DNA from 2 places in the Mesorhizobium sp. M0701 genome. Region 1 is predicted to be linked to the other one. Evidence: predicted binding sites of a transcription regulator. Region 1 holds the regulator's gene; the other holds the start of a gene.
What was found. Region 1 encodes PhoB, which activates phosphate uptake and scavenging genes when phosphate is short. Its sites were predicted from a motif close to TGTCATNNANCTGTCAT; they were not measured.

Region 1 (15,965 bases):
CGGTCGTTTCGTGAAGCAGCGAGACCGCCTCATAGGCCCGCTCCTGATAGCGGGCCACCAGCGCGATGGCGCCCGCAAGCAGCAGTCCGAACAATCCGAGCATCACCGGGATGGCGCGCGAGGAAGGTTGCGAGAAAGCACTTGTCGGCCTGAACAGGACGACCCACGGCCGGCCGGCGACGGTGATCTTGCGGGTGACCAGCAGCCTGTCGCCGAGGCTCGAAACAGGCGGCGTTTCCGATTGGAACAGCAGGTTGTCGCTGTCCACCGTGCCGTCATAGATCTCGGTGTTGACCGGCAGCAATGGTGCCCGGCTGAGCGCAGCCTGGAACAGATCACGGGCGCGGAAGGCCGCATAAAGGAAGCCGGCAGTCGAGGATCTCGTCGCGTTCACGGCGTCCGGCGCGGTTTCGACATTGAGCCGGACGAAGACGAGGAACCCGGTAAAGGTCTGCGCGGCACCCGTATCCTTGCCGAACTGCACGAGCCCGCTGGCGTGCTGCTGGTCGTCGGCCATCGCCTTTTCGATCGCCTCGCGCCGCGCCGGCCCGGTGAACATGTCGTAGCCGATGCTGGATTTGTTGGACGGATCCAGTGGTTCGAACAGCACGATGGGCGTACGCCACGGTAAGTTCGTGTCGGGATAGATCGGATGGCTTGCGCCGTGATCGTGCAGGATGTCGCGCTCGACCGCCGCCTCGTTGCCAGTTTTCGCCAGGCGGAGGAAACCGATGCCGCGCAGGCCGGCGAAATTATTGTCGATGTCGATCGCGTTGAAGAAAGCCTTGAACTCGCCCTGCGAGATACCGCCATTGCGTGCGTCGAACAGCGCCCGGGTCGAACGCAACAGCGACAGGTCCAGGTCGATGCGGCTTTCGATCCGGTTAAGCGCGTCGTCTGCCGTCGCCTCGAATTTAATGCGGGCCGCCTCCTGGGTGGCAAAATAGGCAAAACCCGCCATCGTCAGGCTGATCAGCGCGACGGCGATAAAAGCGACGGTCGGAAAAAGCTTCTTCAATTGCTGATACGTCCCGTGGACGGTTCGGCATCTTTATGGGCAAGTCCCGACGCCAACACAATGGCGAGGCCAAAGCATGGTGACGGCTGGCACATTTTGGCGGCTTGTGATTAGCCGGCTAATTCTCGTTCATGCGGCGATCTTCAGCGCGCCCGGCCCCGGAATGGCGCCGGGTGGACACTTGCCGAGGATGATCATGCCGAGCACCTCGTCCTGGGTGACGTCGGTTGTGCGCGCCGTTCCGACAACCCGACCGTTCTTCATGACGCAGACACGGTCGGCAAGCTCGAACACGTCGTGAATATCATGGCTGATCAGGAAGATGCCGATGCCGTCGGCCTTGAGCTGCCTGACCAGTTCGCCGACCTGCGCCGTCTCTTGCGGCCCGAGTGCCGCCGTCGGCTCGTCCATGATCAGGATGCGAGCATTGAACAGGATGGCGCGGGCGATCGCCACCGACTGCCGCTGGCCGCCCGAAAGCTTTACCACCGGCTCCTTGAAGCGTTGGAAACGCGGATTGAGCCTGCCCATCACCTTGCGCGCCTCGGCCTCCATGGCGACGTCGTCGAGCGTACCCCAGCCGGTCATCAGCTCGCGGCCGAGAAACAGGTTGGCGGCCGCATCGACATTGTCGGCCAGCGCCAGCGTCTGGTAGATCGTCTCGATGCCGTACTTCTTGGCGTCGCGGGGATTGGAGATCGAAGCCTCCTCGCCGTTGACGAAAATCTGGCCCGCATCGCGCTTGTAGGCGCCGGACAGGATTTTTGTCAACGTCGATTTGCCGGCACCGTTGTGACCGAGCAAAGCCATCACCTCGCCCGGGAAAAGGTCGACAGAGGCATCGTCGACGGCGCGAATGCCGCCGAAAGCGATGGAGATGTTGCGCATGTCGATCAGCGGCGTGGGAGCGGTTTTGTCTGCCATGCTCGTCCTTCCTCCCTAGAGGTCCTGCTTGAGCACCAAGTTGTACGAAAACCGGTTTCCACCTTGCGGGATCATGCTCAGACCCGTTTGCGATAGACGGTATCGAGCCACACCGCGACCACCAGCACGGCTCCGACAACGATGCTCTGCAGCGGCGAATCGATGCCGAGCAGCACCATGCCGGACTGCAGCGACTGCATCAAAAGCGCGCCGAGCATGGCGCCGAGCACTGTGCCGGAGCCGCCGGCGAGCGACGTGCCGCCGATCACCGCCGCCGCGATGACCAGGAGCTCGTCCAGCGTGCCCAGCGCATTGGTCGACGAGTTCTGCCTGGCTGACGAGATCGCTGCGGCGATCGTCGCCAGCACGCCCATGATCATGAACACCTTCATGGTCACCCAGCGCGTGTTGATACCGGCAAGGTTGGCTGCTTCCGGATTGCCGCCGATGGCGAAGACATAGCGGCCGAAACGGGTACGCTTGGCGATGAAGGTCATGATCAGCCCTACGGCTACAGCCATCAGCACGGGTATGGCGATGCCATGGGCGATGAACAGCCCGCCTTCGGGAACGGTTATATTGTTGGCCGCCGCATATCTGTTCACGATGCCGACCGGCCAAGGATAGGAATTGGCAAGCCATATGGCGCCCATGATGACAAGGCAAGTGACGGCCCCGAGGAACGTCTCGGCCCAGATCGGGCGTAACGGGAAGCGGAACCGCTTGCGCTGCACCCGCCCGTTGAGCAGCATGAACACAACCGCCAGGCACGCGACAATTCCGACGATCCAGCTCCATCGCGCGCCGATCGAACCCGTCGGTCCGCCGCCCATCAGCTGGAAAGTGGCATCCAGCGGCGCAATCGTCTGCCCACTGACGACCCACCATGCGGCACCCCGCCAGACCAGAAGGCCGCCCAGCGTCACGATGAAGGCCGGCACCTCGAGATAAGCGATGATGTATCCCTGGAACGCTCCGATCAGAAGGCCAAGCGCCAGGCCGATGGCCAGTGCCAGGATCCAGATCCAGGGGTTGCCTAATTGCAGACCGACCATTCGCACCAGGAAATGCACCTGCGCAAAACCCATGACCACGCCGATCAGGCCTTCGGCGGAGCCGACCGACAGGTCGATATTGCGCATGACGATAACCAGCACCATTCCGGCGGCCATTATGGCCACGGCCGAAGTCTGCACCGACAGGTTCCAGAGATTGCGTGGCGTCAGGAAGGTCCGGCTGTCGAAGTCGAACGGATTGACGCCGAGCCGTACGCTAGAAATGACATGCAGGCCGACCCAGATGACCAGCAGCGCGCCGACCATGCCGAGCATGCGCGTGTCGAGTTCGGTTGCCTTGAGAAATCGGGCAACGATGCCGAGCTCGGATTCCCGTGCCCGGTCTGCCGTGTTGTCGACCGGCGTGTTGGACGTCGTGTCGGTCATGATGTTTCTCCCGCCGGGTTGCCGTCTGCCGCGGATGCCGGAAGCAGCCTAGAAGTTATCCGCCGGAAGCGGAAAAACAACTCTTGTTGAAAAAACGCCGCGGCGAGCGGCCGCGGCGTTCGGACTTCTCGGAATCGTCGGCTCAGTTGCAGACTGGAACAGTGCCAGCCGTCACGCCGGCGCAGACCTCTTCTTTCTTGATCCAGCCGGCGTCGATGACGACGTTGAGGTTGTCCTTGGTGATGGCGACCGGGGTCAGGAACAGCGACTTGACGGTATTGCCGCCGGGCGTGGTGAAATCCTTCACGCCGGCAATGTCGGTCATCTGCTTGCCGTCGGCCAGTTGCGAGGCGATCTCGGCGGCATTCTTGCCGAGCTCGCGCGCATCCTTCCACACCGACACGGTCTGTGTGCCGAGCGCGATGCGGTTCAGCGCGGCGTGGTCGCCGTCCTGGCCCGAAACCGGAACCGATCCGGCCAGCCCTTGCGCCGTCAGCGCGGCGACGACGCCGCCGGCAGTGCCGTCATTAGCGGCGACCACGGCATCGACCTTGTTGTCGTTGGCGGTCAGGAACTGTTCCATGTTCTTCTGAGCGTTGGCCGGCAGCCAGCCGTCCGTATAGGCCTCGCCGACATTCTTGATCTTGCCGCCGTCGATGGCCTCCTTCAGCACCTCCATCGAACCGGCAAACAGGAAATCGGCATTCGGATCGGAACCCGAACCCTTGATGAAGACGTAGTTGCCTTCCGGCTTCACCTTGAAGACTTCGCGGGCCTGCATGCGGCCGACTTCCTTGTTGTCGAAGGTCAGATAGAACACGTCCTTGTTCTCGATCAGCCGGTCATAGCCGACGACCGGGATGCCTTCGTCCAGTGCCTTCTGCACGGCCGGCCCGATGGCCGAGGCGTCCTGCGCCAGGATGATCAGTGCGTTGGCGCCCTGCGAGATCAGGCTCTCGACGTCGGTGAGCTGCTTGCCGGGGTTGGACTGTGCGTCGGCGGAAATATACTTGTCGCCTGCGGCCTCGATGGCCGCCTTCATTGCGGCCTCGTCGGTCTTCCAGCGCTCTTCCTGGAAGTTCGACCAGGAAACGCCGATGACCTTGTCTTTAGCCTGCGCCACCGACGCCAGCGCCAGCGTCATGGCGACACCCGCCAGAATGGCGGTCGTGAATTTCTTCATCATATCCTCCCTGCGCCGCGTACGGCGTGACCAATTGGCTCAAAGACCAGCTTAGAAGCTCTAATTTTTTCGAGCCTCGAAAAAATACTGGCCCGATCTCCGGCTGCTGTCAACATCGATTCTGATGGATTTTGATGACTCTGCGAGTTTTTTCGAGCGTCGGAATAAACGATGACAGCGCCACCTGCATCTGACACTATTTGCCTGCATCCGACACTATTTGTCGGACATTACCGACGGCTTCCGGTTCATGAGCGGCCGCGGCAACCGGGAGGAAAGCAAAACAATGTCGGTCGGAATCCGCCATGACGATTTGCGCCGGCGCAACCGGGCGATGGTGATCTCGGCGGTGCGCCGGGCCGGCCAGCCATCGCGTACTGAGATCGCAGCTACCACCGGCCTCAGTCATTCGACCATATCGGCGATCTCTTCCGACCTGATACGGGAAGGCATCCTCGCCGAGAGCAAGGCAAGTGAGCCCGTTTCGTTGAAACGCGGTCGTCCGCAGGTCGGCCTCGCCCTCAATCCGGAAGCGGCGGCGGTGCTGACCGTGGTGTTGTCGCTGAATTTCCTGTCGGCCGCCATTATCGACTATACGGGACAGGTGGTCGCCGAGGAACAGCGCCGGCTGGACACGCTGACCATGCCGCGCGACGAGCTGATCCGTGAATGCATGGCCATCGTCCGGCGCCGGCTGCAGGATCCAGACCTTGACGTCCGCAGTGTCGCCCGCATCGCCCTGGCGATTCAGGGCATTACCGACTCCCCTGCACGCGCCATGCTGTGGTCGCCGATCACGCCGCAGACCGACATCGCCTTTGCCGACATGCTGGAGGGCGAATTCGGCATCCCGGCAACGGTGGAGAACGACTGCAACATGATGGCGGTGGCTTTGCGCTGGCGCAATCCGGATCGCTATCGCGACGACTTCATCGCCATCCTGCTTTCGCATGGCATCGGCATGGGGCTGGTGCTGAAGGGCGAACTGTTCACCGGGACGCATTCCTCGGGCGGCGAATTTGGCCAAATGATCCATCGTCCGGGCGGCGCGCTCTGCCGTTGCGGGCGGCGCGGCTGCATCGAGGCGTATGCCGGCAACTACGCCATCTGGCGCAACGCCAGGCAGATGAGCGAAGACAGCGAACCGGTCGCCGACGTCAGCGACGCCGACATGCGAGCACTGGCGGCCCGGGCGCGCGAGAAAGATGGGCCGGAACGCGAGGCCTACCGCAAGGCCGGCGAAGCGCTGGGTTTCGGTCTCGGCTCGCTGTTCGCGCTGATCGATCCGGCACCGGTCGCGATGGTCGGCGCCAGTGCCGCCGCCTTCGATCTGATCGAGCCGGCCTTGCGGAAGGCAATCGCCCAGACCGCCGGCGGCCAGCATTCAGGCTCGATCTCCTTCGATACAGAGCCGAACGAATTGCCGCTGATCCGCGAAGGCTGCGCGATGCGGGCGTTAAGCTTCGTCGACCAGGAGATTTTCGCGCCGGGCGCGCAAATGAGGCCCAGCGTCAGAAAGAACGTAGCATGACCAGGCGGGTCAATCTTCCCTGATCGCATAGCCGGCACCGCGGATGGTGCGGATGACATCCGGCATCCGGCCGTTGTTGACGGCTTTGCGCAGCCGCCCGACATGCACGTCGACGGTGCGTTCGTCGATGTAGATTGTCTCGCCCCAGACATTATCGAGTAACTGGCTGCGCGAGAAGACACGGCCCGGATGCCGCATCATGAACTCGAGCAGCCGGAATTCGGTCGGCCCGAGCCTGATTTCGCTCTTCTTGCGATAGACCCTGTGCGATTCGCGATCGAGCACGATGTCGCCGACCTTCAGCACGCTGGACAGCACTTCCGGCTTGGCGCGCCGTAGCAGCGCCTTGACCCTGGCCATGAATTCTGGTGTCGAAAACGGTTTGACCAGATAGTCGTCGGCGCCGGTCGAAAGACCGCGCACCCGGTCGCTCTCCTCGCCGCGCGCGGTCAGCATGATGATCGGCAGCCGCTCGGTTTCGGGGCGCACCCGCAACCGACGACAGAGCTCGATGCCGGAAACCGCTGGTATCATCCAGTCGAGCACCAAAAGGTCGGGCACATTCTCCTGCAAACGGATCTCGGCTTCGTCGCCGCGTGTCACCACCTCGACCTGGTAGCCTTCGGATTCGAGATTGTAGCGGAGCAGCACACCCAACGGCTCCTCGTCCTCCACCACCATTATGCGTGGTGCGATCATCGGCTGGGCACCCCCATCATGTCACCGGTGCGGACATTGTCGTTTCGTCCTGCTTCGGACGATTGACCGGCAATTGCTCGCCGGTCAGCACATAATACGCATTTTCGGCGATGTTGGTGACATGGTCGCCGATCCGCTCCAGATTCTTGGCGCAGAACAGCAGGTGCGTGCAAGCGGTGATGTTGCGCGGATCTTCCATCATGTAGGTCAAGAGCTCGCGGAACACGGACGTGTATTTGACGTCGATGCGCTCGTCGGCGGCACGCAGCTTGGCCAACGCGGCCGCATCGCCTGCAGCATATTCCTCGATGACACCCTGCACCTGGATGAGAACCAGTTGCGCCATCGCGTCGATGGAATGCGACAGGTCCCGCGGCGTGGCGCTGAGGCCGACCGCACTCACGCGCTTGGCGATATTCTTGGCAAGGTCGCCGATGCGTTCGAGGTCGCCCGCCATGCGGATCGCTCCGACCACATGGCGAAGATCGTGGGCCATCGGCTGGCGTTTGGCGATGAGGGTGATGGCGCGGTCGTCCAGTTCGCGTTGACGCGCATCCATGATGGCGTCGTCGGAAACGACGCGTTGCGCCAGCACGTTGTCGGAATTCAACAGGGCCTTGGTCGCCCCGCCGACCATCGAACCGGCGAGGTCGGCCATGTCGCGGATCAGCTTGCTGATCTGCTCGAGATCCTCGTCGAAAGAAGCGACTGTGTGTTCGCCCATGGTCCTGTCCTCATATGCATGATCGGAACGGCTCAGCCGAAGCGGCCAGTGATGTAGTCCTGCGTGCGCTTCTCGCGGGGCGACGTGAAGATCTTCTCGGTCCGGTCGAACTCGACCAGCTCACCCAGATACATGAAGGCGGTCTGGCGCGACACGCGCGCCGCCTGCTGCATGTTGTGGGTGACGATGACGATCGTGTAGTCGGCTTGCAACTCGTCGATCAGTTCCTCGATCTTGGCGGTCGACAACGGGTCGAGGGCCGAAGCCGGTTCGTCGAGCAGAATGACTTCCGGCTTCACCGCCACCGTGCGGGCGATACAGAGCCGCTGCTGCTGGCCGCCGGACAGGCTCAAGCCGCTGGCGTTGAGCTTGTCCTTGACCTCGCTCCACAGCGCGGCGCGCTTCAACGCCTGTTCGACGCGGCCGTCCATCTCGGACTTGCCGAGGTTCTCGTAGAGCCTGACGCCGAAGGCGATGTTCTCGTAGATCGACATCGGGAACGGCGTCGGCTTCTGGAACACCATGCCGATCTTGGTCCTGAGGAGGTTGAGATCCTGCGACCGGTCGAGAATGTTCTTGCCGTCGAGCAGCACCTGGCCCTCGGCCGTCTGTTTTGGGTAGAGCTCATAGATGCGGTTGAACACACGCAGCAGCGTCGATTTCCCGCAACCCGAAGGGCCGATGAAGGCCGTGACGCTGCGCTCGGGCAGCGACAGGCTGATGTCCTTCAGCGCCTTGCTCTGGCCGTAGTAGAAGTTGAGGTTCTTGACCTCGATCTTCGTCTTCTCGGCTACCGTTTCGGCCATCGTCATGTCTGGGGACAACATCTGTGTCATCTGTCCTCTCTGCGTCCGGTAAGGCTGCGGGCGAGGATGCTCAAGCCCAGAACCGTCAGGGTGATTATGAGTGCGCCGGTCCACGCCAGTTGCTGCCATTCCTCGTAAGGGCTGAGAGCGAACTGGAAGATGGTCACCGGCAGGCTGGCCATCGGCGCGTTGATATTGCTGCTCCAGAACTGGTTGTTGAGCGCGGTGAAGAGCAGCGGCGCCGTCTCGCCGGAAATGCGTGCTATCGCCAGCAATATGCCGGTGACGATGCCGGACAATGCGGCGCGGTAGGCGACCGAACGGATCACCACCCAGCGTGGCGCGCCGATCGCGGCACCGGCTTCACGCAACGCGTTCGGCACTAGGCTGAGCATGTCTTCAGTGGTGCGCACGACCACCGGAATGACCAGGATGGCAAGCGCAACTGCGCCGGCAATGGCCGAGAAATGTCCCATTGGCCGCACCATCAGCTCATAGACAAACAAGCCGATGATGATCGACGGCGCCGACAACAGGATGTCGTTGATGAAGCGGACGACGGTGGTGATGCGCGAAAAGCGTCCATACTCGGCCATGTAGGTTCCCGCCAGCACGCCGATCGGCGTGCCGACGACAACGGCGATGATCGTCATCAGCAGGCTGCCCGCGATGGCATTGAGCAGGCCGCCGGCCTCGCCCGGTGGTGGTGTCATCTCGGTGAAGACCGCGAACGAAAGCCCGGCTGTGCCCTTATAGACCAGTGCGCCGAGGATGAGCGCCAGCCAGGCAAGCCCGATGCCGGCGGCGACGACGCAAAGCGCCATCATCACCGAATTCCTGGCTTTGCGGCGGCTGTGGAGCGATGAGGATGTCGACATCGGTCAGGCTCCCGTACGGGCGTCGATCCGCATCAGCATATAGCGGGCGGCGGCAAGGATCAGGAAGGTGATGACGAAGAGGATCAGGCCAAGCGAAACCAGCGAGGAGGTGTAGAGGTCGCCGTCGGCCTCGGTGAATTCATTGGCGATGGTCGCCGAGATCGTCGTGCCCGGCGCGAACAGGGAGGCACTGATGCGGTGGGCGTTGCCGATGACGAAGGTCACCGCCATGGTCTCGCCGAGTGCCCTGCCGAGGCCAAGCATGACGCCGCCCATGATGCCGATGCGGGTATAGGGAATGACCACGCGCCGGGTCACTTCCCAGGTCGTGCAACCGATGCCATAGGCCGATTCCTTCAGCACCGCCGGCACCGTATCGAAGACGTCCTTGGTGATCGAGGTGATGAAGGGCAGCACCATGATGGCGAGGATCAGCGCCGAGGTCAGAAGGCCGATGCCGTAAGGAGGGCCGGCGAAAAGGCTGGATAGTCCCGGCACGCCATGGAAGATGTTGATGATGAAGGGCTGTATCGTCGTCTGCAGGAATGGCGCGAACACGAACAGGCCCCAGATGCCGTAGATGATCGAAGGAATGCCGGCCAACAGCTCGACCGCTATGCCGATCGGGCGCCTGAGCGGGCGCGGGCAGAGCTCGGTGAGAAAGATTGCAATGCCGATGCCGATCGGAACCGCGATCAGGATGGCAATGGCCGCCGTCACCAGCGTGCCGTAGATCGGCGCCAGTGCGCCAAATTTTTCCGTAACAGGATTCCAGCTCTCAGTCGTCAGGAAAGAAAAACCGAACGACGACAGCGCCTGCCATGAGCCGGCAAACAGCGAGATCGCGACACCGCCGAGGATGACCAGCACAAGAATTGCGGAAGCGCGGGTAAGTCCGCGGAATATGGCATCTGTGAGCGCGAAGCGCCGCACCGTAGCTTCCCTGGCCCGGGCTGCTGCAGATGATGGCATGGCATCGGAAGCGATGGTCATTGGGTCCTCGCGATTAAAGGCAACAGGGAGGGCGCCATCGACGCCCTCCCTGGAGGAGATTACATAGCCGAGTAGAGCGGCTTGCCGTCGTCGCCGACGACTTCCTTGGCCCACATGGCCTTGACGCTCTCAACCACCTTGTCGGGCATCGGAACGTAGTCCAGTTCGCCGGCCATCTCGTCGCCCTTGTCGTATGCCCAGGCGAAGAATTTGAGCGCTTCGCCGGTGGTCGCGGCATCATCCGGCTTCTTGTAGAGCAGGATCCACGTTGCCGCCGTCATCGGCCAGGACTCGGCGCCCGGCTCGTTGGCGAGGATGACGCCATAGCCCGGCTGCGAGCTCCAGTCGGCATTGGCCGCTGCCGCCGAGAACGCCGCCGCGGCGGGCTCGACCTTCTTGCCGTCCTTGTTGATCATATCGGTGTGGGTGAGCTTGTTCTGCTTGGCGTAGGCATATTCGACATAACCGATCGCGCCGCCGGTCTGGGAAACGTTGTTGGCAACGCCCTCATTGCCCTTGGCGCCGATGCCGACCGGCCATTCCACGGCCTTGTCGACGCCGACCTTTTCTTTCCAGTCCGCGCTGACGTCGCCGAGGTAATAGGTGAAGTTGAACGTCGTGCCCGAACCATCGGAACGGTGAACGACCGCGATCGCCTGCGAAGGCAGCTTGACGTCCGGATTAAGCTTCTTGATCGCTTCGTCATCCCAGCTCGTGATCTTGCCGAGGAAGATGTCGGCCAGCGTCGGGCCGTCGAGAACCAACTCGCCCGGCTTGATGCCTTCGAGATTGACGACGGGAACGATGCCGCCCATCACCATCGGGAACTGAGCCAGTCCGGTCGCTTCAAGCTCGTCGCCCTTGAGCGGCGCATCCGAAGCGCCGAAGGTAACGGTCTTGGCTTTGATCTGCTTGATGCCGCCGCCGGAACCGATCGACTGGTAGTTAAGGCCAACGCCGGTGTCTTTCTTGTAGGTGTCGGCCCACTTCGCATAGATCGGGTAGGGGAAGGTGGCGCCGGCGCCGGAGATGTCCGCGGCGAGCGCGGCGGACAGGGTGAGGGTGGTCGTCGCCGCAGCCATTGCAATCGCAACGGCCGCCGAGCGGATGAAATGTCTCATGTGGCCTGCTCCTGTTCGGAATATGGTCTCTCGGCGCCATTCCTCCGGCGCCCGCTGAGGCCAATAGCCCCCGATTATTACAGTCGCATGACAGTTTCATGTCGCTCCGGTAACGGCGCCCAGCCGGGTTAAGAAGGAGCGGCCGCGGGCTTTGTCGGCATGGGCCGCGGTTTGCCGCTGGAATCAGCAGCTTGCGTGAATTCCGGCCGGCATCGTCTGCTCGGCGATCGTAGCCACCGGCTTTAAAAGAAAAAAGCCGGACGGGAGCGCGTTGCATGCAGCCAGAACGTGTCATGGCCGCGCCATCGCCGAAACAGGTCCGTTGGGGTAAATCTGACCCTGTTTCTTGCCGGCGGTCGCTGCTCCCGCCCGTAACTGGAGGAGCGGAACTTCGAATATCCCATTGTCGCCACTGAGCGCAGCTTTGGTATGGTGCGATCGCACCATGGCCTTACGCTGGAAGCGTTGACGAATCGCAAGGTTCTAACTCGCGCTGGACCTCCATCCGCGCCCGACCCGGCGCTCGATCTTCGAGCAACGCCTTCGACTGGAAGTGCGACGACTCTACTTCACGGTATCTACTCCCTTCGCCCTATTCCGCCGGTTGTCGGTTAGGCCGAAGCAGCGTTATAAGCTTGCAGGGGTATTGCTGATGTCTCGACGGATTCTGCCTGTCTTCCTGTGCCTGGCGCTGCCTCTGGGAAGCGGCTGCGCGCGCAGCAATGACGGCACCGTCATCATTCCCAAGCCGCTCGATGTTCGCCGTTTCTGGGACAGGCCTTCGCCGCAGGCGCAAGCCGAACAGTCGCAACTGGAGACCGACGTCTTTCCAGTGGCGCCGCAAACGCCGAAAAGGCCGGCGGTGCGCAGGAGCGCGGCTTCCGTTGCAACGCCTCGGAGGAGGATCACCAACAACCCGCCCATGCTGTCGCCGGAGCCGACGAAGCCGCTAACTTGCAAGAATGTCAGCGAGCCCGGCAAACGGGCCCGCATGGTCTGCGAATAACCAGCCGACGTCCGTCGATGCGTACGGCTCCAGGCCTTGAAGCGGCTATCCGGCCAGCCGTCTCGGAACATCGCCCGCCCTGGTCAGTCCGCCGGGAAAAAGGCCGGCCCGACCACTCTCACCGGCCGCGCGCCGATCGCTTTCTCGATCGACTGATGCTGGGCAATCCCTGGCACCTCGAAAACCGGCGTTTTTGCCCCTGCGAGAGCGGCACCGGCAGTTTCGATCCCGGATTCAGGAATTTCCGCGACGACGCCAAGATCCGGCTTTGCCGTCGGCAACGGAATGATGGCGTTGCTCATGTTGGCCGGTGTCACGGTTCGTGCCCTGAGCTCGGCGACGCGCCGGTAATAGCGCTTGACGTCGCAGGCATTGAAGTTCGCGTCGTCGCGGTACCGGAACGCGGCAGGTAGCTCCACATAGGGTTTTCCCGACTCGAGCGCGACCATCTCCTCGGTCTCGCGAGTGGCGTCGCTCAGCGTATAGAGGTCGACGCCGGCATCGTCGCAGATGTAGCGACACTGATCGACCGTTTCCTTCAGATCGTCGCCCTTGGCGAACTGCGATTTTGGCGCGGGGAAGAAATATCCGTCCGACAAGCGAACGCAAAACAGCATCCGATTGCCGCCAATTGTTGTGCCTGCGGACTGGGCCTTGGGTGCCGTGCGTTGCTGCGCCGGCTGTTTCTTGGCAGCGGGGGCGGCGCAGCCCAGCGCGACAAACCTGGCCTTCAATCTGGACGTGTCCCTGCTCGAATTCGACAGTCTGGCGATCTGCCGTTGCACCTCCGCCTTGCTGCTGACCAGGTCGGCGCAGGGATTGAAGAAGAAGCCGGCCGTTTTCGCCGTGCATCTGCGTTGTCTCTCAAGCTTTTGAATCGCGGCGAGTTGCCGGCGCAGTTGGGCAAGCTCGGGGCTGGTCCCGCCGCTGCGCCCCGCCGAAAGCAATTGGCTCCTGATGGCACCGCAGCTATCCGCGTAGGAGAAGGATGTGCCGAGCGCAACGGCTATTGCCGACACCAGCATCAGAACCGTGAGGGGCCAGAAGCGTGTCACTGGAACGACCATTATCCTTGTTGCACCGAGAACAGGATTTCTTTGTCGACTATGGATAAGTACTAGCTAAATCAGTCTTTCCTAATTGAAGTAGATCAAACCGCCACCAGAGACTTTAGCTCTAGTGTATTAGATCCACTCGTGTAAATTCAATATTACATTTTTATTTCAAGATTGAGACGAACCGGCAGCAACGCCGGCGGACGCCCGCCACGGCGAAGTTTGATACGCGCGGCGGGTTCGGCATCGCGATCAATCCGGCGTTACCGGCCGGCCGTTGCTGAAACCTTAGCCCTGGGATCGGCGTTGAGCGGCCAAAGGAGGAGACCGCAAATGTCGATCCACTTCACTGTCGCGGACCTGACCAGGAATCTGTTCCATTCACTTGGGTTGGACCATGAACGCGCACCGAGGCCACTCGACCACGAGCAGGGGCTTTTGCTGGAGTGCTATCTTGCCGGCCAGATACCGGAATCGGCCTGGAGCGACTATGTCTTCGAGATGCCGGAACTGGCGCGACATGTCGAGGCGAGACGAAGGCGCCACTAAAGCGCATCGCGGTCGACCGGGCCTCATGCGACGCGCTTAGGTTCTTGTCTAATGCATGTCGTTGTCGCAAAACCGCTGCACACTTTTGCGCGACATGCATTAGGTCCCGAAAAGTGGAATCCGGTTGTCGGAAAAGATCAAGGCGAAGCCTTCACTCGCGGTGCAACCTGTTCTTGTTTGGGCGAGTTGAATTGCAGAGTGAACACCTTGCCCGGGATGCCTTGAGCCAGCGCCGGTGAAAAGCTCAACGGCAGGCAATGGTCCACGGCCGCGACCGCCGCGTCGACAAAAGCTTGGCGCGTCTTCTCCTCGCCGGCGACGCGGATGGCGGTCGGCTTGGGCCGGCCGATCAGCGTGCCATCGCGCCTGAAGCTGAAGCTCAGGGTGACGGTGGAATTCCCGGCATTCGCCGGAGGGGTCCAGCACGCCTGGATGGCAGCCCCGACCTCGGGCATGGTGTTGAGCGTCGCTGCATTCGATTGACCGGTTGCGCCCACCAGCATGGCGCCTGCAATCACCATCATTCCAGCAATGCTTTTCATGGCAGGGCCTCTGTCCTTGAACCGCCCTCGAGGACGGGACGAACTTCGATGGTAGGGCCGACAGCGGCGATGACAAGATGGCGGCGACGCGTTTCATCAGCCATGCAGGCGTCGTGAAACGCCGTCTGGCGCAACTTCGACAGGGGCTGAAATAAGCAAAAGGCCGGCGCGCAGCCGACCTTTGCTTTCCATCCGCGCCAGTACATCCGTGGTCGCGGGCTGGAGGTGGATTCAGTAGAAAGGGTTTAGGTTAACGAAACCTTAAGCTCCCCACATCGTGCAAACAGGGGAGATTAAGAAAATCCCCAGTTCATTACCGGCTCCTGCAGACGTGCGGACGACCGCTATTGGCTTGTGCCTCAGGCGTTGGCCTGCGACCGCACATAGGCGATATAGCCGCGCACGTCGGCGGCCGGGTCGGCATAGGCCTTGCCGAGCTTCTTCTCGATCGCCGCCATATAGTCTTTTGCCCATTGGGGCAGCGCGTAGTCGATGACGGCGAGGAACTCGAGCGTCGCCGCCAAACGGATGTCGGCGATCGACGGGTTCTTGCCGCCGATGAACGGCTTGCCGTTCCTGAAGAAGCTGTGAAACACCTCCAGCGGCTCGGCTATCGCTTCTATAGCGGCCTTCTGGGCTTCCGACTTCTTGTCGGGATGAGCGTCGCTGTGGCCGACCTCGCCGGCATATTGCGGGAAATTCAGTACAGGATATGTGGCGCGCGCCACATAGGGGTAGAGCGTGCCGATCAGGTAGAACATGGCGCTGTCGATCATTGCCCGCTTGGCCGGCGCCTTGGGATATAATTTCTCCAGCCCGTGCTTGTTGGCGAGATACTGCATGATGGCGCAGCTTTCCCACAAGACACCTCTCGGCAGGCCCTTGTCCTCGATCATCGGCGTAAGATGGGCCGGGTTTCGCGCCATATATTCGGGCGAGCGCGTGAGGCCCCAAACGTCGGTTTCGGAATGATCGAGCCCGGCGGCGCGTGCAAACACCCGAACGCTCATATTGTTGACGCTGGGCTTCAGCATGCTGAGCGTGAGCGCCGGCTTTTTCGCAGGCTTCGCCTTGACCTTCGCGGGCTTTTTGCCGGAGACCTTCGTCGCCGGCTTTGCCACTTTCGCCGCTGACTTGGCGGCGGCTTTGGCCGCCGGCTTCGCTCCTGGTTTGGCTGCCTTGGCGGCGGGCTTTTTCGCACTCTTCGTTGCTGTCTTTGCCATTATGTCCTCCCTTTGTTTGGCGTGTCGTCAGTATGGATTTTTCGGTGCGCGATCCTCCGACAAGGTTGCGCGCAAGTGCTCGACAAGCGCCTGGATCGCATCGGCAAGGTGCACTTCGGCGATGTTGTAATCGCCGCGCGCGACGCGGATCTTGTGCGCCTGCATCAGCACGTCGGCATGGGTGAAGCCCGCCGGCGGCTCGAAACGGTAGGAGGCGAGCTCGATTAGCAGGCCGAGCGGATCCTCGAAGTAGATCGAATCCATGAAACCG
Region 2 (15,965 bases), on a different contig from region 1:
CGGCGAGACGGTCCCCGCTTCGGGTCGTTTCCTTGCCGATACGATCAACGTCGGGCCGGGTCAGCGCTACGACGTGATCTGGAAGGCGCAGCGTCCGGGCAAATGGCTGATCCATTGCCACATCCCGCATCACACCACGAACAACAATGTCGAGGAGAAGGGCGGCGGCGGACTGATGGTCGTGATCGATGTCACCTGACCGTAGCCGTCTAAAAGGAGCGTCAGTGCATGTGGCCGTGGTCATGCGTGTGCTCGTGAGGATGGTCGTTCTCTCCACGTTCCGTTGAAAACCGCACATTCGCCTCAGCCAGGGCCGGCATATGCTGGGATAGTTCGTCCTTCACCGCTGCGGCGATCTTGTTCGCTTCCGACAGCGGCAGGGTTTCGTCCGCGGCAATTGCGATGTCGGCGTGCAATCTATGACCGATCCAGCGCGCCTTGGCATCGACAATGCGCGTGCCCGGAACATGCTCGGCGGCATGTCGGATTTCGTCCATCACACCGGGTTCGATTCCATCCAGCATGCGGGTCAGCACCGAGCGGGCCGATTGCCAGACGATACCGAAGATCGCAATCGTGATCAGCAGACCGACGATCGGATCGGCCAAGGAAAAGCCGAACCAAACGCCGACGGCTCCGATGACCACGGCAAGGCTGGTAAGTCCATCTGTGCGGGCGTGGTAGCCGTCGGCAATCAGTGCCGCGCTGTTGATTTCGCGACCGACGCGGATACGGAACACGGCAACCGCCTCGTTGCCGAGGAAGCCGACAATGCCCGCCGCAGTCAGCCAGCCGAGGTGTGTCACCACTTGTGGATTGATCAGCCTGTCGATGGCTTGGTAGGCAGCGACTACAGCGCTGAACAGGATGATGAGCACGATGATGATGCCGGCCAGATCCTCGACCCGGCCCAAGCCATAGGTGAAGATCCGCGACGGCTTGCGCCGCGCCAGCACGAATGCAATCCATAGCGGGATCGCCGTGGTCGCATCGCCGATGTTATGGATCGTGTCGGCCAGCAATGCCACGCTCCCCGACAACGCAACCACGACCATCTGCAACGCCGCGGTGATGGCCAGGATCACGAACGACCATTTGATTGCCCAGATGCCCCGGTCGGTGGTGGCAATTGTCGCGTCGATGACGCCATGGCTGTGACCGTGCGGACCGTGACCGCCGTGATGATGTGCGGCGTGCGAGCCGAACCCGAGCCAGTCCAGAATGCGGACTACGATGGCATTCATAGATATTTCGCCAGCTGCTTGAGTTCCGCCAGCGAGTTGCCGCCGGTTTCGACGCTGTCCGTCAGGCAATGCTCGATGTGATCGTTGATCAGCTCGCGCTTGGCGCTGCTGATGGCCCTTTCGACGGCATGAAGCTGCTGCGCCAGGTCAACGCAAGGGCGATGCGCCTCGATCATCGCCAGCACCGCCGCAAGGTGGCCTTGCGCGCGCTTCAGGCGCTTTACGATGGAAGGATGCGAGGCGTGGAGGTGATCTGACATGCTTGAGCATATCCTCCCGGGGAGGATACGCGTCAAGCTCTAAGTCAGCTGTGCAACTTTCGGAGGGGCTTCACCGTGAGCATTGCTTGTTCTATGCCTTTCCCATGAAGAAGCTTGCCCGTTTTCTTGGCCTGCTGGTCGTTGCAGCAGTCCTTGCGGTGGCGCTGGGCACGCTGCTGCCGCGCCCGCTCTGGCCGGCGGCCGTTGCCGATCCGATCGGCACAAGCCACCGTATCCTGGTGCTGCAAAATCCGATCCACACCGACATCGCCATCCCGGTCGACGACGATGTGCGCCGGCGCTTCCATTTCCTGGTCAATGCCGGCATTCCAGCAGACATGGCGGAGGTCCGCTACATCGTCTTCGGCTGGGGCGGCCGCGCCTTCTATCTGGAGACGCCGACCTGGTCGGAGCTGAAGGCGGTGCCGGTGATGAAGGCGCTGACGGTCGATGCCTCGGCAATGCATGTCGACATTTCCGTCGACATCGCCGAGCCGCATCGCGACGTCGCTGGCTTCGACATCGGCGAGGAGCGGTTTACGGCGCTGCTCGATTACATTGCGGCAAGCTTCCGGCAGGGGCCGAACGGGGCCATCCCGATCGAGAGTGCGGCCTATTCCCGCTTCGATCGGTTCTTCGAAGCCAATGGTCATTTCAACGCGCTGATCGGCTGCAACACCTGGACGGCGGCGGCATTGCGCACGGCCGGGCTGCGCACCGGCTGGTGGAATCCGCTGCCGGCCTCGCTCGGCCTGTCGATGCGGCTTTACAATTGACAAGGCGACTTAGGACCGCCGAGCGTCCAACGCCCGCCAGCCATAGAGCCAGTCGAGATCGGCGGCGAGTTTTTCGGGCGAGCGCATCGCCAGGAACAGGTTGCGGGCCATCGCCACCGGCCCGGCCGCATGCCAGGCGAGGCGATTGACGGCGCCGCGGCGGGCGACCTGGGCGACGCGCGGCCGCCGCGCCTGTTCCCAGGCGGCAAGCGCCCCCTCAAGATCGGCTGTGGAGGCCGCAACGAAGCCGGCAAGCGTCGCCGCGTCCTCGATCGCCATCGCCGCGCCCTGTGCGGCAAACGGCGTCATCGCGTGCGCCGCATCGCCGATCAGCGCGATGCCTTCCGGCGTCGTCCACCGCCGCTGCTCGACAATGTGGATCGGCCATGCCGTCCACGGCGCCGCCTCGTTCGCCAGGCGAACCAGCGCCGGCGCGGTACCGCGCATGGCGCTGGCGAGGATGGCGGGATCGGCATGCCCCGACCAGCTCTCGGCGATGCGCTCGCCCTTGGTGAAGGCCGCGAGGTTGAAGACCGTGCCACGGCTGACCGGATAGGCGACCATATGAAAGCCTGGATAGAGGAATGCGGTAACGCAATCGGGCGCACCGATCACCCTGAAGGCTTGTCCGGCGGGGCTGTCGGCGGCCACCGTGGCGCGCCAGGCAAGCTCGCCCGAAAACCGGCTTCTCCGGAAATCGGCTGCGTTGCGGGCAAGCGTTTCTCGCACCGACGACCAGACGCCATCGGCGCCGATCAGCAGACAGCCAGCCTCGACCGTGTCGCCATCAGCCGATGCAGTGACGGTAACACCTTTCGATCCGGCTGCGATGTCGGTCACCCGCGCGCCGGCGATCAGATCGATACCGGGCTGCTCCGAAACTCGCTGTATCAGCGCTGACTGCAGATCCGCGCGGTGGGCAACGAGATAGGGCGCTCCCCAGCGCGTTTCGGCCGCCTGGCCAAGCGGTACGCGCGCCAGCTTGCGCAGCGTGGCGGCATCCTTGAGCACGACCGCCTCCGGCCGCACCGCCGTCGCCAGCAGCCGATCGAGTACGCCGAGCTGCCGTAGGATGCGCGTCGCGTTGGGCGAAAGCTGGATACCGGCGCCGGCAGCCTCGAGGTGCTGCGCCTGTTCGAACAGTTTTATCCGATAGCCGCGCTCGGCGAAGGCCAGTGCCGCGGTCAGCCCGGCGACGCCCGCCCCGGCGATGACCACCTGCCGGGACTGCGTTTCCTGCATCAGGCTTGTCGCGGAAGAATCAGGCGGCCTGGTCGAGATAGAGGCAGCCCGGCGGCTGCGTTTCCAACGCCTTCAGCTTCGGCGAATAGCGATAGAGCGTCGAACAATACGGGCAGACTTTTTCATTGTCGTCGCCCATGTCGAGAAATACATGGGGGTGGTCGAAAGGCGGATTGGCGCCGGTGCACATGAATTCCTTGACGCCGATGTCGATTGCCGGATAGCCCGCATCGTTCTGGAAATGGGGAATGGAACCGCCTGCCATCGTCGTCTCCTGATCTTGTCGATTGCATCTGGATCATAACCCGTCTCTTTGCAAGATCGATGAAATGAAACTGTCGCAAAAGCCTGTCAGAGGATAAGTTAAGCCGGTTAAGGCTATGGTCGTCGAACGGTGTGGGAAGAGCGGAAACCATGAACGAACTGAAGCCGGTGCAGAACGAATTCATCACCGTCGAGGCGGCGAGCCGCGAAGGCGGCAATCCCGACCGCTTCGTCAACCGCGAGTTTTCCTGGCTGCAATTCAACCGGCGCGTGCTCGAAGAGTCGCTGAACGCCAATCATCCGCTGCTCGAGCGTGTTCGCTTCCTGTCGATATCGGCCGCCAACCTCGACGAGTTCTTCATGGTCCGCGTTGCGGGTCTTGCCGGCCAGGTGCGCGAGGGCATCGTGCTGAAGAGCCCGGATGGGCGCACGCCCGAGCAGCAGCTCGAACAATTGCTGCGCGAGGTCGAGCGCCTGCAGGAGGACCAGCAGAAAAGCCTTTCGGCGCTGATGCTGCTGCTCGACAAGGAAGGCATCGAGAGCATCACCCGCGATGCGCTGAGCAAGGACGAGAAGATCTGGCTCGAGGACCATTTCCAGGAGCAGGTATTTCCGGTGCTGACACCGTTGTCGATCGATCCGGCGCATCCGTTCCCGTTCATTCCCAATCTCGGCTTCTCGATGGCGCTGCAATTGCGCCATCGCAAGAACGGCGAGGAAATGAGCGCGCTTCTGCGCCTGCCGGTGGCGCTGAGGCGCTTCATCCGTTTGCCGGATCGCAAGCGCCATGTCCGCTTCATCCCGCTCGAGGAGGCGGTCGGTCTTTATATCGGCAAGCTGTTCCCGGGCTACGAGGTCAAGGGTTCCGGCACGTTCCGCATCATCCGCGACAGCGATATCGAGGTCGAGGAAGAATCCGAGGATCTGGTGCGCCTGTTCGAGACGGCGCTGAAGCGGCGGCGCCGCGGCTCGGTTATCCGGATCGAATTCGACCGGCTGATGCCGCCCGAACTGCGCGACTTCGTCGCCGGGGAGCTTGGCGTTTCGGCAAGCCGCATCAGCGTGCTCACCGGTCCGCTGGCGCTCAGCCAGATCTCGGAGATCGTCGCCGTCGCCCGCGACGATCTGAAGTTCACGCCCTACAATCCGCGCTTCCCCGAGCGCATCCGCGAGCATGGCGGCGATTGTTTTGCGGCGATCCGCGAGAAGGACATCATCGTCCACCACCCCTACGAATCCTTCGACGTCGTGGTGCAGTTCCTGCGCCAGGCAATGGCCGATCCGGAAGTGGTGGCGATCAAGCAGACGCTCTATCGCACCTCCAACGACAGCCCGATCGTGCGCGCTCTGGTCGACGCCGCCGAGGCCGGCAAGTCGGTGACCGCGCTGGTCGAGCTCAAGGCGCGCTTCGACGAGGAGGCCAACATCCGCTGGGCCCGCGACCTCGAGCGCGCCGGCGTCCAGGTCGTCTTCGGCTTCCTCGAACTGAAGACCCATTCGAAAATGTCGCTGGTCGTGCGGCGCGAGGATGGCAGGCTGCGCAATTACGTGCATCTCGGCACCGGCAACTACCACCCGGTCACCGCGCGCATCTACACCGACCTGTCCTTCTTCACCACCGCCCCGACGATCGCGCGCGATGTCGCCCAGCTGTTCAACTTCATCACCGGCTATGCCGAGCCGGCCGAGCAGATGCGGCTGGCCATATCGCCGTTCACGCTGCGCGACCGCATCCTCAAGCACATTTCGGACGAGATCAGTCACGCGCTGGAGGGCAGGCCCGCCCGCATCTGGATGAAGATGAACGCGTTGGTCGACCCGATCATCATCGATGCCCTCTATGATGCCAGCCGCGCCGGCGTCGAGATCGATCTCGTCGTGCGCGGCATCTGCTGCCTGAGGCCGCAGGTGCCCGGCCTGTCGGAGAACATAAGGGTGAAATCGATCGTCGGCCGCTTCCTCGAGCACAGCCGCATCTATTGCTTCGGCAACGGTCACGGCCTGCCCTCGGACGGGGCGATCGTCTACATCTCCTCAGCCGATCTGATGCCGCGCAATCTCGACCGCCGTGTCGAGACCATGGTGCCGATCACCAATCCAACTGTGCACGAACAGGTGCTCGGCCAGATCATGCTCGGCAACATCATGGACAACCAGCAAAGTTTCGACGTATTGGCTGACGGAACCTCCCGGCGCGTCGTGCTGGAGGAGGGCGAGGAACCGTTCAACGCGCAGGAATATTTCATGACCAATCCGAGCCTGTCCGGACGGGGCGATGCGTTGAAGTCGCATGCGCCCAAGCGCATCGCGCAGTTCAAGCGCCGCAAGAAACAGAACGCAGCGACGGGCTGATGATTTCAGCATCCCAGGGCCGGCTTCAGGACCGCCGACCGCTGTCCATTATCGATATCGGGTCGAATTCGATCCGTCTTGTCATCTATGAGGGGCTGGCGCGTTCGCCGACCTTGCTGTTCAACGAAAAGATGCTGGCCGGCCTCGGCCGCGGCATCGTTTCGACCGGAAAGCTCGATCCCGAGGCGGTGACGCGCTCGATGGAAGAGTTCCGCCGCTTCCGCGCGCTCTCCGACCAGGCCGGCGCCGAGCGCATATATGTGCTGGCGACCGCCGCCGCTCGCGAGGCCATCAACGGCCCCGACTTCATCCACCGCGCCGAGGATGTGCTCAAGACCGAGATCCAGGTGCTGAGCGGCCGCGAGGAAGCCCATTCTTCGGCGCTCGGCGTCATCTCCGGTTTCCACCCGGCCAACGGCATTGCCGGCGACCTTGGCGGCGGCAGCCTCGAACTGATCGACATCGATGGTGAGACGATCGGTGACGGCATCACGCTGCCGTTGGGCGGCTTGCGCCTGCAGGACATGGCGAAGAACTCGCTGACCCAGGCGGCAAGGATCACGCGCGAGCAACTGGCGCGGGCGAAATTGCTGAAGGGCGGGCAGGGCAGGGCGTTCTACACGGTCGGCGGCACCTGGCGAAACCTCGCCCGGCTGCACATGGAAATGACCAACTACCCGCTCGGCGTCATGCACCATTACGAGATCGGCATCGAAAGCGCCGCGAACTTCCTCCGGCAGGTCGCCAAGGCCGAGATCGACAAGATCAAAGGCATCGAGGGCATCTCCAAGAACCGCCGTTCGCTGCTGCCCTATGGCGCCATCGTGCTGCAGGAGATCATGGCGGCGATGCAGCCGTCGAAGATCATCGTGTCGGCGCTGGGCGTGCGCGAGGGCTTTCTCTATTCGCTGCTCGACAAGGCCGAGCAGAAAGCCGATCCGCTGATCTCGGCGGCGGAAGAGCTTGCCCGCCTGCGCTCGCGCTCGGTCGACCACGCGCATGAGCTTGTCGAGTGGACCGGCAAGGCGTTCGCCGCCTTCGGCATCGACGAGACCAGGGATGAGGCGCGCTACCGCCACGCCGCCTGCCTGCTCGCCGATATCGGCTGGCGTGCCCATCCCGAATATCGCGGCAAGCAATCGCTCAACATCATCGCCCACGCCTCCTTCATCGGCGTCGATCATCCCGGCCGCGCCTTCCTGGCGCTTGTCAGCCTGTTTCGCCACGAGGGCGTGTTCAATGAAGCCGCTCCGGAAATCCGCGGGCTGGCGACACCGCGCTATCTCGAACGGGCCCGTGTGCTGGCCGCGCTGCTGCGCGTCGTCTATTTGCTGAGCGCGGCAATGCCCGGCGTCATGCCGCGACTGAAATGGGAAAACCGCGGCAATGGCGTGCTGGCGCTGGTGCTGCCGGCAGCGCTGGCCGATCTTTACGGTGAGCGCCCCGCCGGCCGGCTGGCACAACTGGCAAGGGTCACCAATCGCCGGCTGGTGCTGGCGGTCGAGGGCGGGCCTAGCATGTCTGTCAAATAGACGCCCGCGCTGTCGCGTCGCGACCGTTGAGGAAAGAAGGGAAACGCCGTGAAATCCAGGCAGGTTCTTCAGCTGTTGGTTGCGGGGATCTTCGTCCTCTTCGCGGGCACCGCCAGTGCCCAGACGCTGTACACCCTGTCCGTCGTGGCCAAGGGGACGTTCGATCTGGATCGACATTATCCCAAAGGGATGGGCGTCAGAATGCCGTTCAATTTTCATAGGATGTTGAGAACACCCCAGAACGGGGAGCGTATAAATTACTTTGTATTCAAGCCAAGCACGGACGTTCTCAAATTTATGAAATCGCTGTCGAAGAGCGATTTGTTTTCAAGGCTCGAGCCATGTTCAAGAGGTATTGACCAAGCTCTTTCCGACAGGGCTCAGACCATTGGCGGATCGATCAAGCCCATTTTTGGTCGAGTCGATCTGTTACCATACGTGAAGAGACAAGAACTGATTCAATCAGATGGTTATGTGTACGTCGCCATTGACAGCAATCTTCGAAATTACGTCAAGGACCCAAACGATTTTGGATCCGAGTGGGTGGCAATGGCGGTAAAGAAGAAACAGCTCTGTCTGTATGTGGGAGTGGGGGAGATGGGGTTCCGCGGTTTTGCGTCGGTGCCCGTCAATATAAGTCGCCTCGCAAATTTCGTCTTCCTAGACACCAAGTAGACAGGTGCGGGTGGCGCTCAGGCGCGGGCTCCAAGCATTCTGCTGTCGATCGAGTACGCCCCGGCGCTGGCCATTGCCAGCGCCAGAAAACCGCCTGATATGGCGATGTCCTTCATCAGCATCTGTGAATGCATGAAGGTCAGCGTCGGATCGTCGCCACCCTGGCCATAGTGGCCGATGAAGCCCGCCGCGATGCAGAACGCGGCAAGCAGGAGCGCCACGATCGGCGTCTTGAGGCCGACGAGGATGAGCAGTCCGGCGATCAGCTCGAACAGGCCTGTCGCCCAAGCCACCAGCGTCGGCAGCGGCAGGCCGAGGCCGGCGAAATAGCCTGATGTGCCGGCGATGTCGGCAAGCGCATGGAAGCCGGACGGCACGAACAGCGCGGCGAGCAGCAGCCGGGACAGCAAGAGCAGCGCATTGCGAGGCATGGTCTCCTCCCATATCGGCGGCTGATCCTAGCAGAGTTCCAGCCAGCGGATATAAACCGACAACGAAAAAGGGGCGCGGAAAATTCCGCGCCCCTTTGTTCAGGAAATGCTGGGCCGCTTCAGCCGCGCTTGGCGTCGATCGAATACGCGCCTGGACCCGAGGAGGCGAGTACGAGGAAGCCGCCGGCGATGCCGAGGTTCTTCATGAAATTGATCATCTGCATCTGATCGGCCCAGCCGGTGTGGGCGACCAGCGCGGTGGCGACGGTGAAGATCGCCATTACCCAGCCGACGATCCGGGTCTGGAAACCGACGAGGATGGCCAGGCCGCCAAGCAGTTCGATAAGGCCGACGACAATGGCGGTCACCATCGGCAGCGGCAGGCCGAGGCTGCCGAAATAGCCGGCCGTGCCGGCAATCGCCGTCAGCTTGCCGAAACCGGAAAGCAGGAAGATGACCGAAAGCAGGATGCGGCCGAGCAGGATCGTGCCCGAGGCGCCGGAGGCGGTGCCGGAACCGGCAAACGAAGTATTGGTGGACGTGTTGGTGGACATGCGTAACTCTCCAGAAGGGTTTGGCCAAACGGCTTGGGATACCCGTCCACTTAGCGCAGTCCGACTGTTCACCAAAGACGTCAGATTGGTTACGGATTGTTCACTCAGGTAACGTTTTCGCGATCAACTTACCCTGGGTGCGTCATGTCCTCCGGCCGCACCAGCCGCTCATAATCGGCTTCGCTGACCAGCCCGGTGGCCAGCGCTTCCTGGCGCAGCGTGGTGCCGTTCTTGTGCGCCGCCTTGGCGATCTTGGCGGCGTTGTCATAGCCGATCGTCGGCGCAAGCGCCGTCACCAGCATCAGCGAACGGTCGAGTGCTGCCTTGATGTTGTCTTCGCGGGCCTCGATGCCGACGACGCAATTGTCGGTGAACGACACGGAAGCGTCGGCCAGCAGCTGTACCGACTGCAGGAAACAATAGGCCATCAGCGGATTGTAGACGTTGAGCTCGAAATGGCCCTGGCTGCCGGCGAAGCTGATCGCCGCGTTGTTGCCGAACACCTGCACGCAAACCTGCGTCATCGCTTCGCACTGGGTCGGGTTGACCTTGCCCGGCATGATCGACGAGCCCGGTTCGTTTTCCGGCAGCGACAATTCACCGAGGCCCGAACGCGGGCCGGAGCCGAGCAGGCGGATGTCGTTGGCGATCTTGAACAGAGCCGCCGCGCAGGCATTGATGGCGCCGTGCGAGAAGACCATGGAATCATGGGCGGCCAGCGCCTCGAACTTGTTCGGCGCGGTGACGAAATCGATGCCGGTGATCGCGGCGATGCGCGCCGCCACCTTTTCGGCAAAACCGACCGGAGCGTTGAGACCGGTGCCGACCGCGGTGCCGCCCTGTGCCAGCTCCTGCAGGCCGGGCAGGGTCATTTCGATGCGCTTGACCGACGAGGCGACCTGCGCCGCGTAGCCCGAGAATTCCTGGCCGAGCGTCAGCGGCGTCGCGTCCTGCGTGTGGGTGCGGCCGATCTTGACGATGTGGGCGAAAGCCCTGGTCTTGGCCTCGAGTGCCGCATGCAAATGTCTCAGCGCCGGCAGCAGGTCGTGAATGATGCGCTCTGCGCAAGCGATGTGCATGGCCGTCGGATAGGTGTCGTTCGACGACTGGCTCATGTTGACGTGGTCATTGGGATGCACCGGCTTCTTCGACCCCATGACGCCGCCCAAAAGCTGGATCGCCCGGTTGGAGATCACCTCATTGGCGTTCATGTTGGACTGGGTGCCTGAGCCGGTCTGCCAGACGACCAGCGGGAAATGCTCGTTCAGCTTGCCGTCGATGACCTCCTGGGAGGCCTCAATAATGGCCTTGCCGATCGCCGGATCGAGCCGCTTCAGCTCCATATTGGCCTCCGCTGCCGCCCGCTTGACGATGCCCAGCGCCCGCACGATCGAGGCCGGCTGTTTCTCCCAGCCTATCTTGAAATTGGCCAGCGAACGCTGCGCCTGCGCGCCCCAATAGCGGTCGGCGGCGACCTCGATGGGACCGAACGTGTCGGTTTCGGTTCTGGTCTCTGGCGCGCTCACGAAGTCTCTCCGGTTTGCAATTTGCAAACGGCGTATCGCGTTGCACAAGTGCCTTCAAGCGGAGATTGCGGGTGACGGGAATGCAAATCGGTTGAAGGTGCTGGCAATCTCCCCACTTGAGGGGGAGATGTCGCCGAAGGCGACAGAGGGGGTCGGTAGGTCTTGACGCAACTCCCATAGCGGACGGAACAGGCTGGTGTTCCACGCGAGACGACCCCCTCTGGCCCTGCCGGCCATCTCCCCCTCGAGGGGGGAGATCGCCACCTCACCCCGCCGTGTATCCTCCATCCACGGCGAAGATTCCGCCGCTGGTCCATGCCGCTTCGTCGCTGGCGAGATAGACGGCGATGCCGGCAAGGTCGCTGGTTCGGCCGATGCGGCCGAGCGGATAGCTGCGCTCGACATAGGCCTTGAGCTCGGCTTGCGCGGCCTCAGGCAGGTTTTCGATCGACCTGCGCCGCATCGCTGTGTCGACCGTGCCGGGCGCGATGGCGTTGACCCTTATGCCGCGCGGCCCAAGCTCGAAGGCGAGCGACTTGGTCAGCGAATTGAGCGCGCCCTTCGACAGCGAATAGAGGCTGGACGGCCGCTTCGGGATCATCTTGTGCGCGAAATAGGACGAGATGTTGATCACCGAAGCCGCGCCCGGCGCGAGATGCGGCAACAGCCGCTGGGTGAGGAAGAATACCGCCGTGACGTTGAGTGCGAAGGACTGCTGGAACTGATCCTCGCTGACGGTTTCGAACGGCACAAGGAACGCCACGCCGGCATTGTTGACGAGGATATCGACAGGTGGGCCGCGCCTGGCATGCTCGACCACGGCATCGATGCCGGCGCTGGCCGACAGGTCGGCCGAAAGCGTTCCGACATTATCCCCGAGCTGCTTGCGGGCGGCGTCGAGTTTTTTGCCGTCGCGGCCGACGATCAGCACGTCCGCGCCTTCGCGCAAAAACGCCTCGGCGATTGCCAGCTCGATCCCGTCCGAGCCGCCGGTGACCAGTGCCCGTTTGCCGCCTAGTCTCATCCAACACTCCCGCACGTGCCGCCTTGTCTGATAACGAGAACAGCGCCGTTGCCAATTGTGGTCAAGCCGCCGGCCTATCCTACAATATGATGCGCCTGTCTATTCGGCAGCGGCTGCACCGCGCCGAACAGCCAGCCGCGTAGCGACGAAATCCTTGACCTGATGAATGGCCTGTTCACGCGTGACGCTGCCGGGTTGCAGGCCAAGCCGCAACCACAGCCCGTCGATCAGGGCGGTGACGCCGAAAGCGATCTCGTCAGCATCGCGCGCCGGCGCCAGACCGCGCAGGCCGGACAGCAGGTTGGAGCGCATGCGCGCATGGATCACCTTCTGGATGCGGGCAAGCTTTTCGTCGCGCGGCACCTCCGCGCAAAGTGAAAGCCAGGCGTGGCAGAGCGAAGGCTGGAAGAGATGCGGCTCGAAATTGCCTTCGATGATGGCATCTATCCTTTGCATTGGCGTGCGCGCCTGTCTCAGCCGCTCGACCACCGCATGCCGCAGCACCAGGTTCGATTCCCGCATGGCGTGCTCGAACAGTTCCCGCTTGCTGTTGAAATAATGCAGCACGATGCCCTTCGACGCGCCGGCCTGTGCCGCCACCTTTTCTATGGTCGCGCCAGCTATGCCTTCGCGCTGAAGCACGGCAAAGGCGGCTTGCCGCAGCTCCTTGCGGCGTATGTCGCTGAGACGCTTGAGTTTCACGGGCCGGGATCCTGCATCGAAAACCGACGTTGACATTTTTGTCCGCCGAGATCAATGATTGACCACTGGGACAATATAAAAACCGAGTGGTCAACATCGTTGGTGAAATGAGGAGAACCGAAATGCTTCGTAGCCTTGGAATAGGCGCCTCGCTCTGCGTCCTGCTGGCGATCCAGCCGGCCTTTGCGGCTGAACCTGAGCAATGCAAGGTCGTGCGCATGGCCGAGCCTGGATGGAACGACCTTGCCTTCACCACCGGCGTCACCAGCGTCTTGCTCGATGCGCTCGGCTACAAGCCGGCAAGCTCGCTTCTGGGCATCAACGTCATCTATGAATCCTTGAAGAACAATGATTTGGACGTGTTCCTTGGCTATTGGGATCCGGCGATGATCACCTACTACGAGCCCTATAAGAAGGACGGCTCGGTAGACGATGTGCGCGTCAATCTCGTCGGCGCCAAATACACCTTTGCCGTGCCGACTTACGTTTGGGAGGCCGGCGTCAAGGATTTTGCCGACCTGCAAAAGTTCGCCGACAAATTCGGCAGGAAGATGTACGGCATCGAGCCGGGCTCGAACCAGCTGATGATGGACGCCATCGCCGATAAGTCGCTCGGCCTCGATGGCTGGCAGGTCGTCGAATCGAGTGAAGCCGGCATGCTTTCCGAGGTCGGCTACGAGATCAAGGAAAAGCGCTTCATCGTCTTCCAGGGCTGGGCGCCGCATCCAATGAACACGATGTACGACTTCAAATATCTGAGCGGCGGCGACAAGTTCTACGGCCCGAACTTCGGCGCCGCGACGGTGACGACGCAGGTGCGCAAGGGCTATCTGCAGCAATGCCCGAATGTCGGGCAGTTGCTGAAGAACCTCGCCTTCGATATCGATTTCGAAAATCTCGGCATGGGCTATCTCATCAATGACGGCATGAAGCCGGAGGAAGCCGGCCTGAAGGCCCTCAACGAGAATCCGGATAGGCTCGGCGCCTGGCTTGCCGGTGTCACCACATTCGATCGCAAGCCCGCGCTCGATCCAGTCAAGCAGCAGCTCGGCCTGTGATATCGGCCGATCAGGCGGGCTGGAACGGCCGCAAGCGCAGGGTCGGTGCCGGCTGCACTGAAACGGCCTGCGTCGAAATCGCCGGGCAGGAGCCCACGCTGGTGCTGGTGCACGGCTTCTCCGACACGAGCCGCAGCTTCTCCTTGCTGGCGCCGCATCTCGCCGGGCGCCGGCTTGTCATTCCAGACCTGCGCGGGCATGGCGCCTCGCCGGCCAGGACACGCGGCTTCGCCCCAGCGGATTTCGCGGAAGATGTGGCGAGTTTGATCGAGCGTTTGCGGCTCGAGCGGCCGGTTCTGGTCGGGCATTCCCTGGGCAGTATGGTGGCGATCGAGGCAGCCGCGCGCTACGCCGAGCTGATCGGCGGCCTGGTGCTGATGGCCGGAACGCTGCGGCCGCAGATCGGTGAGGATCACCCGATGACCATTGGTGTGCGGGCACTTCGAGACCCGATATCGCCGGCCGATCCGTTCTATGACTATTGGCATGCCTGCGAGACCGAGGTTCCAGCGGACTTCCTGACCATGATTGCAAAGGAGGCGTCAGCCATGCCGGCGGCACTTTGGTGCGCAATCCTGGAGCAGGTTCGGCGCGTCGATCTGACCGACAAGGCGCGCAGGCTGCGCCTGCCGGCGCTCGTCATTGCGGGCGGGCGCGACCTTCTCTTCGACGAAACGCACCAACGGCGGCTCCTCGAAGAAATCCCTAGCGCCGCGTTCGTAAGCGCGGTGCGATGCGGACACAACCCGCACTGGGAGGATCCGGCATTGGTCGCGGCAGCCATCGGCCGGTATTTCAAGGTCGGTACCAAAGCTGGACCCCAGCCGACAGCCGAAGCGACCGGTAGTCCGGGCTGAGAGCAGTCATGAATCTTTCCGAATACGTGGCGTTGGATGCCGTCGCCCTGGCCGGGCATGTTCGCTCGGGCGAATTATCCGCCGTCGAGGTCGTCGAGGCGGCTATCGAAGCGATCGAAAGCATCAATCCCGCCCTCAATGCCGTGACGCTGATCGATGCGGACCGGGCGCTTTCCGTCGCGGCAAGCTGCAACCGGCAGGCGGCACTCGCCGGCATTCCTTTCCTGGTCAAGGACACCGGCGTCAATGTACGGGAGTGGCCGACGACGCACTCGTCGCTCTACTTCAAGGATGCCGCGCCGAAGCCCGACAGCGAGATCGTCGGGCGCTGGCGGGCCGCCGGTCTGATCTTGCTGGGCAAGACAAACACGCCTGAATTTGCCAACGACTTCGTCACCGAACCCAGCTTTCGCGGCCCCACCTCGAACCCCTGGGATCCTTCGCTGACGGCGGGCGGCTCAAGCGGCGGAGCTGCTGCCGCGGTGGCGAGCGGCATGGTGCCGGTCGCCCACGGTTCCGATATCGGCGGATCGATCCGGGTGCCGGCTGCCTGTTGCGGCGTGTTCGGCATGAAGCCGTCGCGCGGGCTCACGCCTGTCGGGCCTGGTCGAGGTCAGGTCGGCGCCGGGCTCTACGCCGAGAACGTCCTGTCCCGCACCGTTCGCGACAGCGCCGCCATGCTGGACATGACTGCCGGTCCAGAACAAGGAGCGCCTTACTCCGTGTCCAAATCGGTGCCGTCCTACCTGGATTGGTTGTCTTCCCCCGGCGAGCGTCTGCGCATCGCATGCCTGGCGCACCGGCCGGACGGCACGCCCGTCGCGTCCGAGATCGGGGCAAAATTCCAGGAAGCCATGATCCTCCTCGAGGAAATGGGGCACGAGGTCACAGAGGCGCGTTTCCCGCGGGAAGCCAGCGCCGAAGCGGACTGGAGCATGTTCTGGATGTCGGAGATCGCGCGGCTGGTTGACGAGCGCGCCGACGAGATCGGGCGGATGCCGGGGGCCGGCGAAATCGAAAGCCTGACTCGTCACGCGCTCGACCGTTTTCGACGGTCTTCGGCCGCCGACTATCTCAGGGCGCAGGACCATGTGCACAGCGCTTCGCTGGCGATGGCGATGGCGTTCGATGCGTTCGACCTGATCCTGACGCCGACGACGGCCGAGCTTACGCCCCGGCTTGGCGCCATCCATGGCGATGGTGCTCTCTTCGATTACGAGGCTTGGGCGAGCCGGGCCTACGGCTTTGCGCCTTTCACAGAAATCTTCAACGTCACCGGCCAACCGGCCGCCAGCCTGCCGCTTTTCCAGTCGAAAGACGGCCTGCCGATTGGCATCCAGCTCATTGGCCGCAAGAACGAGGATCACCGGCTGCTGCGCGTTTGCCTTGACCTGGAGCAGGCAACCGCATGGACCACGCGTTACCAGGCGATCCATGCCAGGCATTTTCAGGCGTGAACCAGACAGGG

Region 2: a site for PhoB is predicted at 3,848-3,864, ahead of NKI24_RS03790 (RNA degradosome polyphosphate kinase). Genes of this name have one in related genera too.

What each region holds. Positions count from the first base shown of each region.
Region 1 covers NZ_JAMYPO010000009.1:21,195-37,159, reverse strand. Annotated here, with positions in the region: gene NKI24_RS11370 (CHASE domain-containing protein) at 1-1,018, opposite strand, end outside; gene NKI24_RS11365 (ATP-binding cassette domain-containing protein) at 1,148-1,942, opposite strand; gene NKI24_RS11360 (sugar ABC transporter permease) at 2,020-3,384, opposite strand; gene xylF (D-xylose ABC transporter substrate-binding protein) at 3,527-4,567, opposite strand; gene NKI24_RS11350 (ROK family protein) at 4,854-6,098, shown strand; gene phoB (phosphate regulon transcriptional regulator PhoB) at 6,108-6,797, opposite strand; gene phoU (phosphate signaling complex protein PhoU) at 6,814-7,521, opposite strand; gene pstB (phosphate ABC transporter ATP-binding protein PstB) at 7,554-8,357, opposite strand; gene pstA (phosphate ABC transporter permease PstA) at 8,354-9,205, opposite strand; gene pstC (phosphate ABC transporter permease subunit PstC) at 9,209-10,198, opposite strand; gene pstS (phosphate ABC transporter substrate-binding protein PstS) at 10,258-11,319, opposite strand; gene NKI24_RS11315 (hypothetical protein) at 11,972-12,325, shown strand; gene NKI24_RS11310 (DUF2865 domain-containing protein) at 12,409-13,380, opposite strand; gene NKI24_RS11305 (hypothetical protein) at 13,714-13,929, shown strand; gene tolA (cell envelope integrity protein TolA) at 14,067-14,432, opposite strand; gene NKI24_RS11295 (glutathione S-transferase family protein) at 14,831-15,694, opposite strand; gene NKI24_RS11290 (VOC family protein) at 15,722-15,965, opposite strand, start outside.
Region 2 covers NZ_JAMYPO010000002.1:312,563-328,527, forward strand. Annotated here, with positions in the region: gene NKI24_RS03760 (multicopper oxidase domain-containing protein) at 1-199, shown strand, start outside; partial or broken gene NKI24_RS03765 (cation diffusion facilitator family transporter) at 225-1,235, opposite strand; gene NKI24_RS03770 (metal-sensing transcriptional repressor) at 1,241-1,504, opposite strand; gene NKI24_RS03775 (TIGR02117 family protein) at 1,609-2,280, shown strand; gene NKI24_RS03780 (FAD-dependent monooxygenase) at 2,290-3,522, opposite strand; gene NKI24_RS03785 (zinc-finger domain-containing protein) at 3,542-3,787, opposite strand; gene NKI24_RS03790 (RNA degradosome polyphosphate kinase) at 3,937-6,138, shown strand; gene ppx (exopolyphosphatase) at 6,138-7,670, shown strand; gene NKI24_RS03800 (hypothetical protein) at 7,719-8,345, shown strand; gene NKI24_RS03805 (DoxX family protein) at 8,363-8,776, opposite strand; gene NKI24_RS03810 (DoxX family protein) at 8,896-9,330, opposite strand; gene fumC (class II fumarate hydratase) at 9,459-10,856, opposite strand; gene NKI24_RS03820 (SDR family NAD(P)-dependent oxidoreductase) at 11,122-11,880, opposite strand; gene betI (choline-binding transcriptional repressor BetI) at 11,980-12,582, opposite strand; gene choX (choline ABC transporter substrate-binding protein) at 12,705-13,640, shown strand; gene NKI24_RS03835 (alpha/beta fold hydrolase) at 13,637-14,497, shown strand; gene NKI24_RS03840 (amidase) at 14,506-15,954, shown strand.